3 regions of the Mesorhizobium sp. M0808 genome follow, and region 2 is predicted to be linked to each of the others. Evidence: predicted binding sites of a transcription regulator. Region 2 holds the regulator's gene; each other region holds the start of a gene.
The links. The regulator LexA, encoded in region 2, represses DNA repair genes until DNA is damaged. The targets are predictions, from matches to a motif close to TGTTCNNNNTGTGTTCNG.
Positions count from the first base shown of each region.

Region 1: a site for LexA is predicted at 1,560-1,577, ahead of NKI25_RS07225 (helicase-related protein). Genes of this name have one in related genera too.
Region 3: a site for LexA is predicted at 2,003-2,020, ahead of parE (DNA topoisomerase IV subunit B). Genes of this name have one in related genera too.

Region 1 covers NZ_JAMYOX010000003.1:294,849-298,129, forward strand. The annotation lists gene NKI25_RS07215 (acetyl-CoA C-acetyltransferase) at 1-193, shown strand, start outside; gene phbB (acetoacetyl-CoA reductase) at 288-1,013, shown strand; gene NKI25_RS07225 (helicase-related protein) at 1,745-3,281, shown strand, end outside.
Region 2 covers NZ_JAMYOX010000015.1:5,253-8,533, reverse strand. The annotation lists gene kynU (kynureninase) at 1-871, opposite strand, end outside; gene lexA (transcriptional repressor LexA) at 1,320-2,054, shown strand; gene NKI25_RS18170 (ComEC/Rec2 family competence protein) at 2,048-3,281, opposite strand, start outside.
Region 3 covers NZ_JAMYOX010000007.1:176,469-179,749, forward strand. The annotation lists gene parE (DNA topoisomerase IV subunit B) at 1-1,932, opposite strand, end outside; gene NKI25_RS12335 (GGDEF domain-containing protein) at 2,206-3,281, shown strand, end outside.

The DNA of each region.
Region 1 (3,281 bases), on a different contig from region 2:
GGGCTGGGATCCGGCCATCGTCAACGTCAATGGCGGCGCCATCGCCATCGGCCATCCGGTCGGCGCCTCGGGCGCCCGCATCTTCAACACGCTGGTCTACGAGATGCGCCGCAGAAGTGCCAAGAAAGGCCTTGCCACGCTGTGCATCGGCGGCGGCATGGGTGTTGCCATGTGCGTGGAAGCAATGGGATGAATGGCAAATTGTGAATGGTGAATGGTGAATGGAAGATCGGAGGGCTTACGCAATAACCATTCACCATTCACCATTCACTCTGGGAGGGAAACGCATGACAAAGGTTGCAATCGTCACAGGCGGGTCGCGCGGCATCGGCGCGGCGATATCGGTCGCCTTGAAAAGCGCCGGCTATTCGGTCGCCGCAAACTACGCCGGCAATGAGGAAGCGGCGGCAAAGTTCAAGGCCGCGACCGGCATCCCGGTCTATAGATGGTCGGTCGCCGACTACGAGGCCTGCGCCGCCGGCATCAAACAGATCGAAGCCGATCTCGGTCCCGTCTCGGTGCTGGTCAACAATGCCGGCATCACTCGCGACGCGATGTTCCACAAGATGACGCGCGAGCAATGGAAAGAGGTCCTCGACACCAACCTTTCCGGCGTCTTCAACATGACGCATCCGTTGTGGGGCGGCATGCGCGACCGCAAGTTCGGTCGCATCATCACCATCTCCTCGATCAACGGCCAGAAAGGCCAGGCCGGCCAGGTCAATTATTCGGCCTCGAAGGCCGGCGATATCGGCTTCACCAAGGCACTGGCCCAGGAAGGCGCGCGCGCCGGCATCACCGTCAACGTCATTTGCCCCGGGTACATCGCCACCGAGATGGTCAAGGCAATGGACGAGAAGGTCCTCAACGAGCGCGTCATCCCGCACATCCCGGTCGGCCGTCTCGGCGAGCCGGAGGAAATCGCGCGCTGCGTCGTCTTCCTCGCTTCCGACGATGCCGGTTTCATCACCGGCTCGACCATATCAGCCAATGGCGGCCAGTACATCGCCTGATCGTTTATCTTTACGTTGAGACAGATACGCGCTTGGACGAACGGGCCTGCAAAACGGCCCGTTTCTATAGCGGTCTTCCCGTTGCAAGATCTCGATGCAGCACGCTGCCCCAATCCGGCACGCAAAGGTTAACGGCAAACTCGCAGCCTGTGCAAAAACCGCCCGGCAGCCTGTGGATTCTAGGTGGAAAAGCTGTTCACAACACAACATGCTGCGGTGAACAAACCAAGAAACTTCGGCTATCTCTGATTCGTCGCCGATTCGTTCCGGCTTTGAGCGGAACGTTAACGGCGAGAGCTGAAAACACCCTCGAAATGATTAAAGCGCGTTAGGAAACATCAATAATTGCATAATGTTGTGCGAAGCAGATTGGCCAGCCACGACCATTCACCGGCAGAGGTTAACCGCAGTGCTCGCGTGGATGCCGCCTGCATAAATCGGGCCAGTTTCCGTGATTCAGCATGTGGTGAGGTACGCCGACAGAAAACCCAGATGTAGCCGTGAACAAACCCTGAATCAGCGTGAGTCAGTGATTCGTCGCTGATTCGTTCCAGACTCGTTCCAACTGTTAATCGGGAACAGATTTTCTGGCTTCGAACCAACCAATCGGCCTGCCCTCGGCATATTCCGCTTTCGCTTCGTGCCCGAAATCCCTATGTGTCGCCTGTCATACGCGGCCAATATGGGCGCGCTCCCGACAATGCGAGGCAGAGAGCCTTATTTCCAGGCCGATGAACATCTATCCGAAACACACTGAACCGCTGATCCTGTCGGGTCGAGACGTGACGGCCGTGCTCGGCCCGACCAACACCGGCAAGACCCACCTCGCCATCGAACGCATGGTGGCGCACGAAAGCGGCGTCATCGGCCTGCCGCTCAGGCTGCTTGCCCGCGAGGTCTATACGCGCGTCTGCGAGAAGGTCGGCGCCCATAAGGTTGCGCTCATCACCGGCGAGGAAAAGATCCAGCCGGCTGGCGCGAAATACTCGGTCTGCACCGTGGAAGCGATGCCGCGCGAGACCGACGCCGCCTTCGTTGCCATCGACGAGGTCCAGCTCGCCGGCGATCTCGAACGCGGCCACATCTTCACCGATCGCATCCTGCATCTACGCGGCCGCCAGGAGACGCTGCTGCTGGGTGCGGCCACCATGCACGGCATCCTGCAGCGCCTGCTGCGGGGCGTGTCGGTGGTGACCCGGCCACGCCTGTCGCATCTTGCCTATGTCGGCTCGAAGAAGCTGACCCGCCTGCCGCGGCGCACCGCGATCGTCGCCTTCTCGGCCGACGAGGTCTATGCCATCGCCGAGCTGATCCGCCGCCAGCAGGGCGGTGCCGCCGTCGTGCTCGGCGCACTCAGCCCGCGCACCCGCAACGCCCAGGTGGCGCTGTTCCAGTCGGGCGACGTCGACTACCTCGTCGCCACCGACGCCATCGGCATGGGCCTCAACCTCGACCTCGACCACGTCGCCTTCGCCCAGAACCGCAAATTCGACGGCTACCAGTACCGCAACCTGACGGCGGCCGAGCTCGGCCAGATTGCCGGCCGGGCCGGCCGGCATCTGCGCGACGGCACCTTCGGCGTCACCGGCCAGGTCGATCCGCTGGATGATGAACTGGTCAACAAGATCGAGGCGCATGATTTCGATCCGGTGAAAGTGCTGCAGTGGCGTACCGCGCATTTCGATTTCGCCAACCTCGATGCGCTGAAGCGCTCGATCGAGACCAACGCCCCGGTCGAAGGCCTGACGCGCGCGCTGCCGGCAGTAGACGCGCAGGCGCTCGAGCATCTGTCGCGCGACGAGGACGTCCGGGCACTCACCACCGATGCCAGACGCGTGGCGCTGCTGTGGGAAGCCTGCGCGCTGCCCGACTACAGGAAGATCGCGCCGGCCCAGCACGCCGACTTGATCGCCTCCATCTACATGGACCTTGCCAGGCACGGCCATGTCGACGAGAACTACATGGCCGAGCAGGTGCGCCGTGCCGACACCACCGAAGGCGACATCGACACGCTATCGCACAGGATTGCCCAGATCCGCACATGGACCTTCGTCTCCAACCGGCCCGGCTGGCTGGCCGATCGGGCACACTGGCAGGAAAAGACGCGCGAAATCGAAGACAGATTGTCGGATGCGCTGCATGAGCGGTTGACGAAACGTTTTGTAGACCGCAGGACTTCCGTCCTCATGCGGCGCCTTAGAGAAAACACGATGCCTGAAGCCGAAATCAGCCCAACCGGAACCGTCCTCGTCGAAGGCCATCACGTCG
Region 2 (3,281 bases):
TCAGCGTGCGCATCGACAGGACCGGCTGGGTGCCGCACAGAAACCGGCGGATGCCGGTGCCGGCCGCATAGCCTGGCTCGAAGGCGAAGGGCCGTGCATGGCCCCACCAGCCGGTGAGCGGCTGCTGGATGTCGGAAAGATGCCGCTCAGCCGCATAGATGAAGGCAGGCGCGCCCGGGCCGCCATTCAGATATTTGTAGGTGCAGCCAACGGCAAAATCGGCGTTTGCCTTGTCGAGCTCGACTGACATCGCGCCGGCGGTGTGGCAGAGATCCCAGACGATCATCGCCCCGGCTTCCTGAGCCCTGCGCGTCAGCGCCGGCATGTCGCGCAGTTCGCCCGACTTGTAGTTGACGTGGTTGACCAGCACCACGGCGGTGCGTTCGTCGATCAGCTCTTCGATGGTCGGCGCGTCGATCCCCGAGAGGCGCAGCAGCGTATCTTTTCGCGTCGAAACCACACCCTCAGCCATGTAGAGGTCCGTCGGAAAACTATCGCCCTCGGCGACGATGACCTGCCGCTCCGGTCGCATGGCCATGGCGGCGTGCAGCAGCTTGTAGATGTTGACCGATGTCGTGTCGCAGACCACCGTCTGGCCGGCCGCGGCACCGATCAGGCGCCCGAGCTGGTCGCCAAGTTCAAGCGGCATGTTGAACCAGCCGGCCGTGTTCCATGCGCGGATGAGATCATGCGACCATTCTTCGGTCGCGGCCTTGTGCAGTTCATCGAAAGCGGCACGTGAAGCAGCTCCTAGCGAATTGCCGTCGAGATAGATCACTCCTTGCGGCAACACGAAGCGGTCGCGCATCGCGCGCAGCGGATCTGCGGCATCCATCGCCTTTATGGCGGCGAGATCGGGAATTCCTGTCATGATGTGCCTGCTCCCCCCAAAAATTCAACGCAACGCCGGACACGCATCGACTGTTCTTCCATCACCTGGTTGCGCGCAGCAAGGCTCCACCGGCGAGAAGCAGCCTGACCAGGCGACTGGAAACCAGGAGTTAACCCGAGGTTGGCGTTTTGAGTTCGTTTCGTTCACGGTGCATTGACCGAACCGCGCAGTCGATACGGGTTCAATTCCGTGCCCTTTGCCGACCGACGGCCGATGTCAGTGCTGCCTTCTGGGAAGCCAGAAGGCGCAAACGAAAGCAGAATCAAGGGGATGACGCTCGCGACGGTGAAAATGCGGCATTCCGGTAGGGGCGTGGTTTGTTTCCCAAGCCTTAACGCATTCATTAAACTTTAAACAGTTGCGGAACACAACTGGAACAGATAGTGTTTGTTCTGGGTTTGTTTTTCTGATTCTGTTGGGGGTCGCTATGCTGACACGCAAACAACACGAACTGCTTATGTTCATCCACGAAAGGTTGAAGGAAAGCGGTATTCCGCCCTCCTTCGACGAGATGAAGGAGGCGCTCGACCTGGCTTCCAAATCGGGAATCCATCGGCTGATTACGGCGCTGGAGGAGCGCGGCTTCATTCGCCGTTTGCCCAACCGGGCCCGTGCGCTGGAGGTGCTGCGCCTGCCTGACTCGATCGCCCCCGGCCTCAATGCGGCACGCAAGTTCTCGCCGAGTGTCATCCAGGGTAGTCTTGGGCAAGGCGCCCCTCGGCAGGGCAAGCCGACATCGTCGCGCGTCCCTGCAGCCGGCAATGACGACGATGTCGTCGCCGCCGTTTCGATCCCGGTGATGGGCCGCATCGCCGCCGGTGTGCCGATCGACGCCATCCAGCACCAGACGCATTCGATTTCGGTGCCGCCGGATATGATCATGGGCGGCGAGCATTATGCGCTCGAGGTCAAAGGCGATTCGATGATCGAGGCCGGCATTTTCGACGGCGACACGGTGATCATCCGCAATGCCGATACGGCGAGCCCCGGTGAGATCGTGGTGGCACTGGTCGACGAGGAGGAAGCGACGCTGAAGCGGTTCCGCCGCAAGGGCGCCTCGATCGCCCTGGAAGCCGCCAATCCGGCCTACGAGACGCGCATCTTCGGACCAGACAGGGTCAAGGTGCAGGGCAAGCTCGTCGGACTGATCCGCCGCTACTGAGCTCCGCCCTTGGCGCCGGCTTTGGGGTTGTCGGCCCTGCGGTATGGCGGCAGGCCCCGTGCCGCGCGTGAAAATTTCCGCTGCACGTGCCAGGGCCGGTATGATTTTTCGACCGCGAAACGGATTTCGGCGCGCGTTGCCGCTTGTGGATCGAAGTAGACGGCGGCACTTCCCGCGCGCGCCAGTTGCCGTTTGGTGACGACGAGGACCAGTCGGTCGTAGTAGCAGGGGTTATGGGCGGTGGCGTCGTCGATGACGATCAAGCTGGCAAAGGCGCAGGCTGGCCGCGCAGTATCGCGGTCCTTGGCTTGCGCGATGATCGCGCCGGATGGATGCCTGGCAAGGCAGAGGCCGTCCGTGCAAATGAACGGCATGCCCGGCGGTAGGTCGGCCGGATCGGCAATGTCGAATTGCGGGTCGTTCTTTCCAGGTGTTTCCGGCGCGACGATAGCCTCTGATGTGAGCGCGCGTTTCCAGTTGTCGATGGTGAACTCATTCGGGCGTGCCCGGTTGACCGCGAGTTCACCGCTGCCGATCGGCAGCGCGACCAGCCGTGCGTCCTCCGAGACCAATACGTCGGGTATGCGTGTCTGCGTTGTCGTCAGCAAGCCGGCGAGCGCAAAAGGAAGTGCCGCCAGCCGCAACCAGGTCGTCGCCATGCTGGCAATGACGAGGGCGATCGTCACCAGAAGGACGGATCTCAGCGAAATCAGCCCGACCGCATCGATCGGCGAGCGCTCCGAGATCCACCCGGACAGGGCGATCATCGCCGTCAGCCCCTTGCCCATGACATAGAGGAAAGGGCCATCCGCACCGAACGGCATCGCCAGCGCGCTGAGAACGGCGAAGGGCATGACGACCAGTGAGACGATGGGCATGATGGCCAGATTGGCGAACAGGCTGAGCGGCGCCACGCGCTGGAAATGCCATATGGCGAAAAGCGCCGTGGCGCTCCCTGCAATGATCGAGGTCATCGCCAGACCGCACATGCCCAGCAGGACCTTTCGAGTGGCAAAGCGTAGCGGCGACAGCCGCGGCAGCGGCGTGGTGGCCCTGCCGGCGCGGTAATCGGACCAGCCTGCATAGGCGCCGACAAGGGCCGCCGTCGCGGCGAAGGACATCTGGAAACTCGGACCGACCACCTCGTGCGGCGACACCAGGATGACCGCGATGGCCGAGATCGCCAGGTTGCGCATGGTGAGCGCGGCCCGGTCGAACAGCACGGCG
Region 3 (3,281 bases), on a different contig from region 2:
GATAACGTCGACCCTGAGCAGCGTGCGCTTTTTCGGGTCCATGGTGGTTTCCTTGAGCTGGGCGGCCATCATTTCGCCCAGCCCCTTGAAGCGGCCGATTTCGATCTTGCCGCGCCCGGTGAATTCGGTGCGCAGGAGTTCGTCCTTATGCGCGTCGTTGCGGGCATAGGCGACCTTGCCGCCTTGCCGGATCGAATAAAGCGGCGGCACCGCCAGATAGAGATGGCCGCCGCGGACCAGGCTTGGCATCTCCTGGTAGAAAAAGGTGATCAGCAGCGAGGCGATATGGGCGCCGTCGACGTCGGCATCGGTCATGATGATGACCCGGTCGTAACGCAGGTCCTCGTCGCGGTATCTCGAGCGCGTGCCGCAGCCAAGCGCCTGGATGAGGTCGGATATCTGCTGGTTGGCGGCAAGCTTGTCGTTGCCGGCGCTGGCGACGTTGAGGATCTTGCCGCGCAGGGGCAGCACCGCCTGGCTGGCGCGGTCGCGCGCCTGCTTTGCCGAACCGCCGGCCGAATCGCCCTCGACGATGAACAGCTCGGCACCGGCGGCGGCATTCTGCGTGCAGTCGGCGAGCTTGCCGGGCAGGCGCAGCTTGCGCACCGCACTCTTGCGCGACACTTCCTTTTCCTGGCGGCGGCGCACCCGCTCGTCGGCGCGCGCGATCACCCATTCGAGCAGTTTCGAAGCCTCCTGCGGATTGTCGGCCAGCCAGTGGTCGAACGGGTCGCGGATGGCGCTTTCGACGATGCGGATCGCCTCGATCGTCGCCAGCCTGTCCTTGGTCTGGCCGACGAATTCCGGTTCGCGGATGAACACCGACAGCATGCCCGCCGCCGAGATCATCACATCCTCGGAAGTGACGATCGAGGCGCGCTTGTTGCCGACCAGGTCGGCATAAGCGCGCAAGCCGCGCGTCAGGACGTTGCGGAAGCCGGCCTCATGCGTGCCGCCTTCGGCGGTCGGAATGGTGTTGCAATAGGAATTGATAAAACCGTCGCCGCCGAACCAGGTTACCGCCCATTCGAGCGAACCGTGGCCACCCTGCTTCTCGCTCTTACCGGCAAACATTTCACGGGTGACCTGGAATTCGTCGCCGAGCGAGGCTTTCAGATAATCCTTGAGGCCGCCCGGAAAATGGAATTCTGCCTTGGCCGGCGTCGTGTCCTTTTCCTTGATCAGCGACGGATCGCAGGTCCAGCGGATTTCGACACCGCCGAACAGATAGGCCTTTGACCGCGCCATGCGGTAGAGCCGCGCCGGCTCGAAAGCAGCACCCTTGCCGAAAATCTGCTCGTCTGGATGGAAGCGGATCTTCGTGCCGCGGCGGTTGTGCACCTCGCCGAGCTGCTCCAGGCCGGTCACCGGAACGCCTCGCGAGAAGCGCTGGCGATAGAGCTTGCGCCCAATCGCGACCTCGACCTCGAGATGGTCGGACAGCGCGTTGACCACGGAAACGCCGACACCGTGCAGGCCGCCGGACGTCTCGTAAACCTTGCTGTCGAACTTGCCGCCTGAATGCAGCGTCGTCATGATGAGTTCGAGCGCCGGCTTCTTGAATTTCGGGTGCGGATCGACCGGAATGCCGCGGCCGTTGTCGGTGACGGACAGGTATCCGTTGGCGGACAGCTCGACATCGATGAAAGTCGCATGGCCGGCGACCGCCTCGTCCATCGAATTGTCGATGACTTCGGCGAACAGATGGTGCATCGCCTTGTCGTCGGTGCCGCCAATGTACATGCCCGGGCGCCGTCGCACCGGCTCCAGCCCCTCCAGCACTTCGATGTCGGCGGCACTATAGCTCTCGCTGGCGTCGCGGGGCGCCGGCCGCTTCGCCGCCTGCACCAGCGGGTCGGCCGGGCGCGCGGCGGCGCGAGCCGGTTGCGGCTGCTTGTCCAATTTGGCGAAAAGATCGTTATTGTCGTCCATGCCGATCCTGGATTCCGATGCTGCGAATCACCACCCGATACTGCCACGCTTTTCGCGGGCAGGCGACGGAGGTTCCTGTTACGTTCGAGGATAGAGCCTCTTACTGCAAAACCATTCGACAGCCAAGCGGCGGAAATGGGGTCGAAGCCTGGAGCATCGACGCTTTGTAAACCTTGTCCGAAGGTTACGCCGCAAGGTTGGCTGAAAAACGATATCCGCGAACTGTCGCTGACCTAGAATGCAGTGGAACCCTCAAGAGGCTGTCGCTTAAGCATGTTGGATTACAGTTCGCTTCTGCTCGCGGCGGCGCTGTCGGGCACGTGCCTTAGCATCACCATGTTTGCGATCTGGTTCAGCGCGCCACAGGCACGCTTTGTGCTGACGGTGGCCTGCGGCATTCTCGTGCTGGTCGCACATGTCGCGTTGTTCTGGCATTACACCAGGGATCCAAGCGCCTGGCTTTGCCAGATCGTGCTTGCGCTTCTCAGCCTCGGTTTCCTGATTATCTGCCTGTCGGCCATGCAATATCTCGGCATAGGCGACTACAGGCGCGCCATCTTGCCGACCTTGGTTGCGATGGCTGTTTGCACAGGCGCGACGTATCTCGGATTTGATGGTGTCGGCTTCATTGTCACCTACGCGACGGTAACGGCGCTGCTCTCGCTCATCGGAGCGATGTTCTGGATTGAGGGTGGTCACGATCGACGGATATTGCTGGTCGTCTCGTTCCTGAGCGGCGTCTGTGCGCTGTCGTTCGGACTTTGCGGCGCGGTCCTGCTGGTCAAGGGCCAATGGGTGCTGGGTGTTGCGCCCGACAATTGGGCCGAGCGGGTGAATTCCGTCGTGGCCGTCGCCTGCATGACCGGGCTCGGCGCATTGACGCTCTCCCTGCACCACTTGCAGGCGCAGATCGAATTGAAGGCCGAGACGATGACCGATCCATTGACCGGGCTGATGAATCGGCGGGCGTTGACGGCACTCTACGGCGAGCGGGTCTTCGGCCCGTTCATGTCCGTCGCCATGTTCGACCTCGACCATTTCAAGAGGACGAACGACGTATTCGGTCACCCGGTCGGCGACCAGGTCCTGCGCCGCTTCGCCGGCATCATCAGGAAGTACGCCAGAACCGGCGTCGACGCCTTCCGGTTGGGCGGCGAGGAATTCGTGCTCGTCATGTCGCGGATGACGGAAGAGAAGGCCTATGACATTGCGAGCAAGATCAGCGTCGCCTTCGGCACGGAAGTCGTGGCCACCCAACTCGGTCCGTTGCGAAGCACAGTCAGCGGCGGCATCGGCTTTGGCGGAACAAACGGCACCGGTCTCGACGATGTGCTGGCCGAAGCCGACGC